DNA from 3 places in the Pseudidiomarina sp. genome. Region 3 is predicted to be linked to each of the others. Evidence: predicted binding sites of a transcription regulator. Region 3 holds the regulator's gene; each other region holds the start of a gene.
What was found. Region 3 encodes ArgR, which controls arginine synthesis, uptake and breakdown. Its sites were predicted from a motif close to ANTGAATANNTATTCANT; they were not measured.
Positions count from the first base shown of each region.

Region 1: the regulator ArgR is predicted to act here: its motif matches at 1,658-1,675, upstream of ACN0UN_RS04380 (citrate synthase).
Region 2: the regulator ArgR is predicted to act here: its motif matches at 1,654-1,671, upstream of argC (N-acetyl-gamma-glutamyl-phosphate reductase).

Region 1 covers NZ_JBLWWR010000003.1:28,978-32,262, reverse strand. Annotated here, with positions in the region: gene ACN0UN_RS04380 (citrate synthase) at 116-1,396, opposite strand; gene sdhC (succinate dehydrogenase, cytochrome b556 subunit) at 1,874-2,248, shown strand; gene sdhD (succinate dehydrogenase, hydrophobic membrane anchor protein) at 2,242-2,598, shown strand; gene sdhA (succinate dehydrogenase flavoprotein subunit) at 2,599-3,285, shown strand, end outside.
Region 2 covers NZ_JBLWWR010000005.1:69,693-72,977, forward strand. Annotated here, with positions in the region: gene ACN0UN_RS06005 (malic enzyme-like NAD(P)-binding protein) at 1-933, opposite strand, end outside; gene rpmE (50S ribosomal protein L31) at 1,192-1,413, opposite strand; gene argC (N-acetyl-gamma-glutamyl-phosphate reductase) at 1,705-2,736, shown strand; gene argB (acetylglutamate kinase) at 2,733-3,285, shown strand, end outside.
Region 3 covers NZ_JBLWWR010000002.1:140,226-143,510, reverse strand. Annotated here, with positions in the region: gene rrtA (rhombosortase) at 1-279, opposite strand, end outside; gene mdh (malate dehydrogenase) at 304-1,236, opposite strand; gene argR (transcriptional regulator ArgR) at 1,405-1,878, shown strand; gene ACN0UN_RS03545 (Dyp-type peroxidase) at 1,956-2,882, opposite strand; gene ACN0UN_RS03540 (DUF885 domain-containing protein) at 3,080-3,285, shown strand, end outside.

The DNA of each region.
Region 1 (3,285 bases), on a different contig from region 3:
AAGACTTATACGAGAGGTATGCGTTTTAGACGTGCGGAGAAGGGGAAAAGTTGAGTGGTGAAAAAAATAAAAAAAAAGCACTCCGAAGAGTGCTTTTTGCTAATTATTGGTGAAATTAACGCTTCAGTGGTTTGAAATCGCGTTTTGACTCACCGGTATAGAGTTGACGTGGGCGACCAATTTTCTGGTTCGATTCGCCCATCATTTCGTGCCAATGTGAAATCCAGCCAACGGTGCGCGATAATGCGAAGATAACCGTAAACATGTTGGTTGGAATACCAATAGCTTTCAAAATGATACCTGAATAGAAATCAACGTTTGGATAGAGTTTCTTTTCAACGAAGTATGGGTCTTCAAGCGCAATACGCTCCAGTTCCATTGCCACATCAAGTAATGGGTCGCTGATTTTAAGCTCTTTCAACACTTCATGCGCGCTGTCACGCATTACGGTCGCACGCGGGTCAAAGTTTTTGTAAACACGGTGACCAAAGCCCATCAGACGGAACGGGTCGTTCTTGTCTTTTGCTTTGTCGATGTATTTAGGAATGTTTTCAACCGAACCGATTTCTTTCAGCATACGCAAACAAGCTTCGTTCGCGCCGCCGTGAGCAGGCCCCCACAAAGACGCAACACCAGCAGCGATACAGGCATAAGGGTTGGCTCCCGAAGAACCGGCCAAGCGCACTGTTGATGTGGATGCATTTTGCTCATGGTCAGCATGCAGGGTAAAGATGCGGTCCATTGCTTTCGCAACAGTTGGGCTAATCTTATAGTTTTCAGCAGGTACAGAGAACATCATGTTCAGGAAGTTTTCTGAGTAACTGAGATCATTGCGCGGATACACAAACGGCTGACCGATACTGAATTTATAAGCCATAGCAGCAATAGTTGGCATTTTCGCAATCAGGCGATAGCCACTGCGTAGGCGCTGTTTTTCATCATGAATGTCTAAATCATCGTGATAAAACGACGATAAAGCACCAGTGACAGCACATAGCATTGCCATTGGGTGCGCGTCGCGGCGGAAACCGTTGAAGAAGTTATGCAAGCCTTGGTGCACCATGGTGTGCTTGGTGATTGTTTGCTTGAATTTTGCGTATTCTTCTTCGTTTGGCGCTTCGCCATGCAGCAGCATATAACATACTTCGAGATAATCCGCTTGAGTCGCAAGCTGATCAATTGGATATCCGCGATGCAGAAGAACGCCGTTTTCACCATCAATGTAGGTAATCTTTGATTCGCATGAACCTGTAGCTAAGAAACCAGGGTCAAAGGTGAAGAAACCATGCTTGCCTAAAGTACGCACGTCAATTACATCATAGCCGGCTGTACCAGATAATACTGGCAATTCAATGGATTGGCCGTCAATCTGCAGGGTGGCTTTACGATCAGCCATAAGGAAATCTCCTTGTTTAAGTCTGCTTCATCACTAAAAGGGCGATAGAATTTACTTGATCTTAACCGTTGATGTCAATTCAAACGGCTGTTTAAACCGATCGAATGTGCTGACACACATCAATCATTTTATTGATCGAGCTGGTCAGTTTAACACATCAGCTTTACGAAATTTCGTTAAAGTTGGATGACATGGATCGGAATTAAAAATTATCGAGTCAGTGTTATACGCGCTTATACGACCTCGTTGTATGCGACTAAGGTAGAATTGTTATTCAACGCTGGATTTTATTGGCTTGATCTATTGATAATTAATTTACGTTTTTAACCGAAAGAGGCCGCTAAGGAATTGTAATTCATTACTATGGCTTATATACTTTGGCGGCGATCTCACAGGGTCCTCTCGCCGTCAGGAATAGACGAGGATGTTTGAAGTTCCGAGCATGTTAACAATGCTTTTCGTTAAGGCACAACAATCGTGAAAAAACAAAGACCTGTAAATTTAGACTTAAATACTATCAGCTTCCCGGCTGCAGCCATTAGCTCAATTCTTCACCGTATTTCTGGCGTCATTATGTTGGTTGGCGTTGGTTTTTTGGTGTGGGCACTAGCTATCTCACTTAAATCTGCTGAAGGTTTTGACTTGGTGCACGGCTTACTAACTGGCTTTATCGCTAAGTTTATTGCCTGGGGCATCATGAGCGCACTGGGCTACCACTTACTCGCTGGGGTACGCCACATGTTTATGGACATGGGCTATTTTGAAGAACTTGACTCAGGTCGAGTCAGCGCAAAAGTGGTGTTCGTGCTAGCAATCATTCTTTCAGTATTAGCAGGGGTATGGTTATGGTAAAGGCAGCTTCAACATTTGGCCGCAGCGGTAGCCACGACTTTATTTTGCTACGCGCGTCCGCCATCATTTTGGCGTTATACAGCATTTTTATGGTGAGCTTTTTGGTTTCTGCTGACGTAATTACTTACGCTTCATGGACCAATTTGTTTGCGCATTTGGGCATGAAGATTTTCACCATGCTGGCGTTAACAGCTATTTTGATTCACGGCTGGATCGGAATCTTCCAAGTGCTGACTGACTACGTTAAAAAAACTGGCTTACGAGCTTTTCTTCAATATGCAGTATGTGTCGCATTAATCGTTTACTGGTTAGCCGGTTTACTGGTTGTGTGGCCGGTGGAGGGTGTCTAAGTGAGCGTACAAACACTTGAATTTGACGCCGTTGTAATCGGCGCTGGTGGCGCTGGTATGCGCGCGGCCTTACAAATCTCTCAATCAGGCATGACGTGTGCCTTGATGTCTAAAGTATTCCCAACCCGTTCTCATACAGTATCTGCGCAAGGTGGTATCACCGTTGCTTTGGGTAACGCCCATGAAGATAACTGGGAATGGCACATGTTTGATACTGTCAAAGGGTCAGACTATATCGGTGACCAAGATGCCATCGAATATATGTGTAAAACCGGTCCTGAAGCTATTTTAGAACTGGAAAATATGGGTTTGCCATTTTCTCGTTTTGAAGACGGCCGCGTTTATCAACGTCCATTTGGCGGTCAATCAAAAGCATTTGGTGGCGAGCAAGCAGCACGTACAGCTGCGGCTGCCGACCGTACCGGTCACGCCTTGTTGCATTTGCTGTATCAGCAAAACGTGAAGAACAAAACCACGGTATTTTCTGAGTGGTATGCACTTGATTTGGTTAAAAACGAAGACGGCGCGATTGTTGGTGTAACAACACTGAACATTGAAACCGGCGAAATCTTTTATGTAAAAGCCAAAGCCGTTGTTCTTGCAACTGGCGGCGCAGGTCGTATCTTCGCTTCTACCACGAACGCGCACATTAATACCGGCGATGGCGTTGGTATGGCATTGCGTGCT
Region 2 (3,285 bases), on a different contig from region 3:
ATAATCTGAACGGCCGGTTGCCATGATTAAATCGTCGCGTACCGCCAGGGCAAGCTCTGGTTTAATTTCCGGATCAGGGTTCGAGCAGGCGAAAACAATTGGCTTCGCGGCCATCAGTTTTAACGCATCTGGTGACAACAGGTTAGGCCCCGACACACCAACAAACACATCGGCTTCCGTGATCACTTCTTCAAGTGTGCGCTTATCGGTGTTATTGGCAAATAACGCTTTGTATTCGTTGAGGTCTTCCCGGCGGGTATGAATCACACCTTTGGAATCGAGCATGTAGATGTGCTCGCGTTGCGCACCGCATTTAATCAATAATTCCATGCATGCAATGGCAGCAGCGCCAGCACCAAGACAAACGATTTGAGCTTTGCGTAAATCTTTGCCCTGAATCTCTAACGCATTTAAGAGGCCAGCGGCAGTTACGATGGCGGTGCCGTGTTGGTCGTCATGAAAAATTGGTACTTCACAACGCTCAATCAGCGCTTGCTCAATTTCAAAGCATTCCGGGGCTTTAATATCTTCGAGGTTTACACCACCGAAACTGTCCGCAATGTTGGCCACGGTATTAATAAAGTCTTGGGTAGTACGATGGGTTACTTCAATATCAATCGAATCGAGCCCAGCAAAGCGCTTAAACAATAATGCTTTACCTTCCATAACGGGCTTAGAGGCCATCGGGCCGAGATTACCTAACCCCAATATCGCTGTACCGTTTGAGATTACCGCAACCATATTGCCCTTAGCGGTGTACTTGTACACATCGTCGGGGTTTTCGGCAATCGCCCGAACCGGCTCTGCTACGCCCGGACTATACGCTAGCGCCAAGTCTTTGCTGGTTTCAGCTGGCTTGGTCAATTCAATACTGATTTTTCCAGGGGTTGGATACGCGTGATAATCCAAAGCTTGCTTGCGAAAGTCGGTCATAATATGAGCATACCTATTTTAGATATAGAGAAAACAGGAATAGAGAAAATAACGTCTATGAATACCCCACATTGTAGAGGGAATCCACTCAATAAGACATCTTACCTGATAATGGCTTATGAAAAGCTTTGAATATTTTGGATTGTACAAATTGACACCATCGGTTTTTTCAATAAAACCGCTGGCTAGAGAGGATATCGGAAATAAAAAAGGCGCCTTCTGGCGCCTTTCTTGTAAATCTGTGCAGAAGCGTCTGAATTAAGACTCTTTCTTGCCACCCAACACTGCGAAACGCTTGTTGAATTTTTCGATACGACCGCCAGTATCCATAATACGCTGCTTACCAGTGTAGAATGGGTGACACTCTGAACATACGTCCAAGTGCAACTCGCCGCCTTTGGTTGAATTGGTCACAAAAGAATGACCACAAGAGCATGATACGCTCAGCTCAACATATTCTGGATGAATACCTGCTTTCATGGGATTACCTCGTTAGGCTGCATCGCCATCCGATCTTTTGCCGGATACCATACAAATTGTGTTTAAAAAATGCGTTGCTTTATTAATCAACGCAGCAAATTAGGGCGCGAATTATAAGCGCCAAGGGCTTTAAGATCAAGAGCGTTACTCGTTATTCGTTAATCGTTACTCGTGGTTGCGCTTTTTCGAATAACCAATAACGAATAACCATTAACGAATTATGTATTTTTATTCTTGTTTTATGAATTTATATGCATTATTATTCAGCCATGTTATTTCTTAAATGGTTGAGTGAGTTTTTTGGTGGAGCACAGCAATACAATACCGTGTGCAGTATTTGGCGCAAGTGGCTACAGTGGCATTGAGCTCGTCTGGCTGCTGCATAACCATCCACAATTCACACTTATCCATGCATTTTCTTCCAGCGCGCGCGAAGAAGCAGAGCCTATTGCTAGTTTGTATCCCCAGTTAGCGGGACAGCTTGATGTCATTCTGCAACCTTGGCACTCGAACTTGCTGAGCCAACTCGCTCAGCAAGTTCGGGTGGTTTTTTTAGCGCTGCCCCATGAAGCAAGCGCACAGCTGGCCCCCCAATTAATTAAAGCTGGACTGGTTGTATTTGATCTTTCCGGTGCCTTTCGCTTGCACGACAACGCGGCACATGAACGTGCTTACGGATTTAAACGCACGGCTGATACGCCCACACATATTCCTTATGGTTTGGCAGAGTGGACGCCGCTGCAAGGTTCCGAGCAGCTCATTGCAGTGCCCGGCTGCTACCCAACGGTTGCCGCACTTGCGTTAAAACCGGTGATGGAGTTTATTCAGGGCACGCCGATTGTGAATGCCGTTAGCGGTGTTTCGGGTGCGGGACGAAAAGCCGCCGCTCACACCAGTTTTTGTGAGGTGAGTCTTGGTGCCTACGCCGTAGCACAACACCGGCATCAACCCGAAATTGCGCAAAGTATCGGTAGTGACGTGCTCTTCGTGCCCCATCTCGGTAATTTTAAGCGGGGCATTTTGGCCACCATTTATGCACAGCTAGCAACCGATATAACCCAGCAGATGGTTGAACAAGCTTTGCAATCGGCTTATGCAGCACATCCACTTGTGCGTATGCGGCAGCAACCACCGACTATTAACGACGTTGTGGGTACCGCATTTTGTGACATTCATGCCGTTGTTCATGGTCAGCAGCTTATTCTGTGTGCCGCCATTGATAACTTGCTCAAAGGCGCAGCAGCCCAGGCGGTACAGCTGGTCAACAATTACTTTAAATTACCGGCAACCTTAGGCCTGACTTCGCGCGGAGGTGTGGTATGAACACACTCGTACTCAAACTAGGTGGTCGTGTGCTGCAAAACGCGAAGAACTTGTCAGCATTACTCAGTACAGTGCAACAACTTGCCCAATTGCGCCCGTTGGTATTGGTACACGGTGGTGGCGACCAAGTTGAACAGTTGTTGCTGCAACTGGGGCATACCAGCTTGAAAGTTGATGGGCAACGCATCACGCCTGCTGCGCAGATGCCCATTGTGGCGGGTGTTTTAGCTGGTGATATTAACTCGCAGTTGGTTTCGCTGGCACAACAGCACCAATTAAACGCGGTGGGCCTTACCTTAGCCGACGGACTGTCCGTACGCTGCGATATTGACAACAGCCGGGGTGCGGTTGGCGTACCTCACCCGAATAATGCCGCGTTGCTCATGCTGCTATTAGCCCATAATTATGTGCCCATTTTAAGTTCTATCGGGGCAGCGGCTGACGGCCAGCGCCTCAACGTCAATGCAGACCTCGCGGCAGCTGCGGTCGCACAACTTTTGGACGCTGACTTAGTTTTACTCACCGATGTACCCGGAATTTTGGATAAAC
Region 3 (3,285 bases):
GCTGCTCGCGAGTAAGATGGGTAGAGTCACCCACCAGTGCTTTGTGTCTTTTAATTGCTCAGGGAACAGCAACCAGCCAATCCAGACGCCGGTAACATTGAACCAAAGGTGGGGTTGGTCATGATGCATCAACTGACCGGTGATGATTTGCCACCACGCGCCGTCGATAACTCGGGGGTAACGCATCAGTAGTGCGTCATGCCATGGCATCAGCAGGTAGTAGAAACACAAAAGCAGAGTGCTTATCACAAGGGGTGGTAAGACACTCTGCTTTGGCATGATTCAGCCTTTTCGGTTAAAGGCTTATTTAACGAAGTCTAAGCCAGCTTGGATATCAGCTTTCAAACCGCCCAACATGTCAGCTTTTGCTTTTTCTTCGTAAGCGCTCAGTTTGCCGTATGGCAGAATTTCTTCAATACCATTTTTGCCCAAACGCACTGGGTGTGCGAAGAACAAAGCGTCTTTGCCGTCTGTTTCAACGTAGGTGCATTCAACAACGCTGTTGTCACCTTCCATTGCTTTAACCAACGATAAACAGAAGCGCGCTGCTGCCTGACCCATTGAAAGGGTTGCAGAGCCGCCGCCAGCTTTTGCTTCAACAACTTCGGTGCCAGCATTTTGAATACGCTTGGTTAGCGCTTCAATTTGCTCGTCTGAGAAGCTTAAACCGGTTTGTGACAGCAATGGCAAAATAGTAGTACCGCTGTGGCCGCCAATAACTGGAACGGTTACTTCAGCTGGGTTTTTGCCATGAATTTCTGCCACAAATGTTTCAGCACGAATCACGTCCAGGGTGGTCACGCCGAACAATTTGTTTTTGTCGTAAACGCCTTTTTTCTCAAGTACTTTCTTGGCGATAGCAACTGTGGTGTTCACCGGGTTGGTAATAATACCCACACAAGCTTTCGGGCAGTTATCAGCAATTGCTTCAACCAAGTTCGCAACGATGCCTGCGTTGATGTTGAACAAGTCTGAACGGTCCATGCCTGGCTTGCGTGGTACGCCCGCAGGAATCAACACGATGTCGGCACCAACTAAAGCTGACGCTAAGTCGTCTTTACCATAACCAGCAACAGATACCGCAGTAGGGATGTGGCTCAGATCAACAGCAACACCAGGTACTACAGGCGCTACGTCGTATAACGCCAATTCAGAACCAGCAGGTAATTGGGTTTTCAAAAGTAATGATAATGCTTGGCCGATACCGCCAGCAGCACCTAAAACTGCAACTTTCATCTCAGACTCCATCCATTTGTGTGGGGATATTTTAGGGCGAAAACTTTACTCCTTTTTCGGCCAAATTACAACCAAGCAGCTGCTGCGTAAGTGCTCGGAAACACTTGCGTTACGGTGCTGGCTGTATATGATTGAGGATTAATTTGATGCGTTGATTGAGCCAAACTTATGCCAAACAAAAAGCCAGACGACATGATTGAAGCCTTTAAGGCGTTGCTAAAAGAAGAACGTTACGGTTCGCAAGGCGACATTGTCGATGCCCTTAAAGAACAAGGCTTTGCCAATATTAGTCAGTCAAAGGTTTCGCGTTTATTAAGCAAGTATGGGGCAGTACGAACCCGCAATGCGCGGCAAGAAATGGTGTACTGCCTGCCCGCAGAATTGGGCATTCCAAGCACCCGCGCACCATTAACCCAGCTTGTTTTGGATATACAACACAATGATGTGATGGTGATTATTCGTACTACGCCGGGGGCAGCCCAGTTAATTGCTCGCTTGCTTGATTCGGTCGGCAAACAAGAAGGTGTGCTGGGCACAATTGCTGGCGATGATACAATTTTCATTGCACCGCTGAAGGTGTCAGAGATTGATTTCACACTGCAGAATGTCAAAAAACTCTTCGAAGGGCAACCACGATATTAGATATTAGATATTAGATATTAGATATTAGATATTAGATATTAGATATGATGTAACAGTGTTTTTCTAATATCAAATATCTAACGACTAATATCGCTTTTGCTTTTCAAAAAATCGATTGAAGGGGCGAAGAAGGCCGCGTTACTTACAGCTTCAATGTAATCCAGCAACGGATCATAATCGCCCTGCTCGTCTGCAATGTAACGATTTTTAAGCCAATGGATAACGTGCTGCGGCTTTCCAGTCATATACATACCCAGCAGCCCTTGTTCACGTAAATTACCCCACGGCATATTCTGGCGCAATAATTCCAAGGGTTGTTCCTTGGCGTCTACCAAACGTGCTTTTTGGGTATGGGTAACCATACTTAATACCGCTTCGCTGATCCGCTCGCCGGTAACTTTTTTACGCCCTATCACGTGTTCTTGAATTTCGGTGCTTAATTGTTCCCAGCGCCGCAGGTCATAACGAAAGCGCTGACTGAATATGTAGCTGCCGCCTTTAAAAACTGGGTCATCATTGACTAAGGCGATTTCACGACGGCGCATGCCACGCGGATTATCCGGTGCATCAATAAAGCCGAGCAAATCGCGCCCGTCCATAAAGCGGAACGTGTTGATTTGATCGATCAGTTCAACGTCGTGCCCCAGCCACTCCATCAAGGTGCGCGCGGCCTGAAAATTTACATCGAAGCGATCAGAACGCACACAGAGCATCAAATCGACTGACTCGCGCGGGGCTTGGCGGTCACCATCGTTCAAATCTGGGAAGCCGGTAAGTTGCAGCGGCCGTGACTCTGGGTACACCACGTCCCAATAGTCGCTGCCAATGGCAATGTAGCCATTGAGCATGGCTTCTGAGAAGCGTAGGTCTAAGTCTTCAAGCAACTGAGGAACTCTGGCGAGTTTACGGCGCACATGAGCCACGTCATCTGTCATGACATTCAACAACAAGGTCACCCCGTGTAAATTGGGTTCCGCGTATATCCCTGTCTGTGCGTGCGTCATAGATTCCTCGTAGATTCCTCGCCAAATACTGCGTGTCGGTCGCATCGTGCTTGTAGCGCCATGCGCGTTTGTGCGATAGATTGGTTTTCTTTCATGATGGTTTTTACCATATTTTGACACTGATGTAGATTATAAAGTCTAGCAAACTCATGTCATAGGTTAATATGTAACTGTTTGAATCAATTGCCGGAGATATCATGCGTTCAGGAACACCCGCACAGTCCAACACCAAAACTCTGTTTAAAACCAGCTTAGCAGCGACAGCCATTGCCCTGCTGCTTAGCGGTTGCGCCAGCACGCAAGAAACCGCGTCACAGGCCAATGCAGCTGCCACTCAGCAAGCGGCCGAGAGTGCCGATAGCCGATACAGTGAACTGGCTGACGGCATTTTTGAACAACTGCA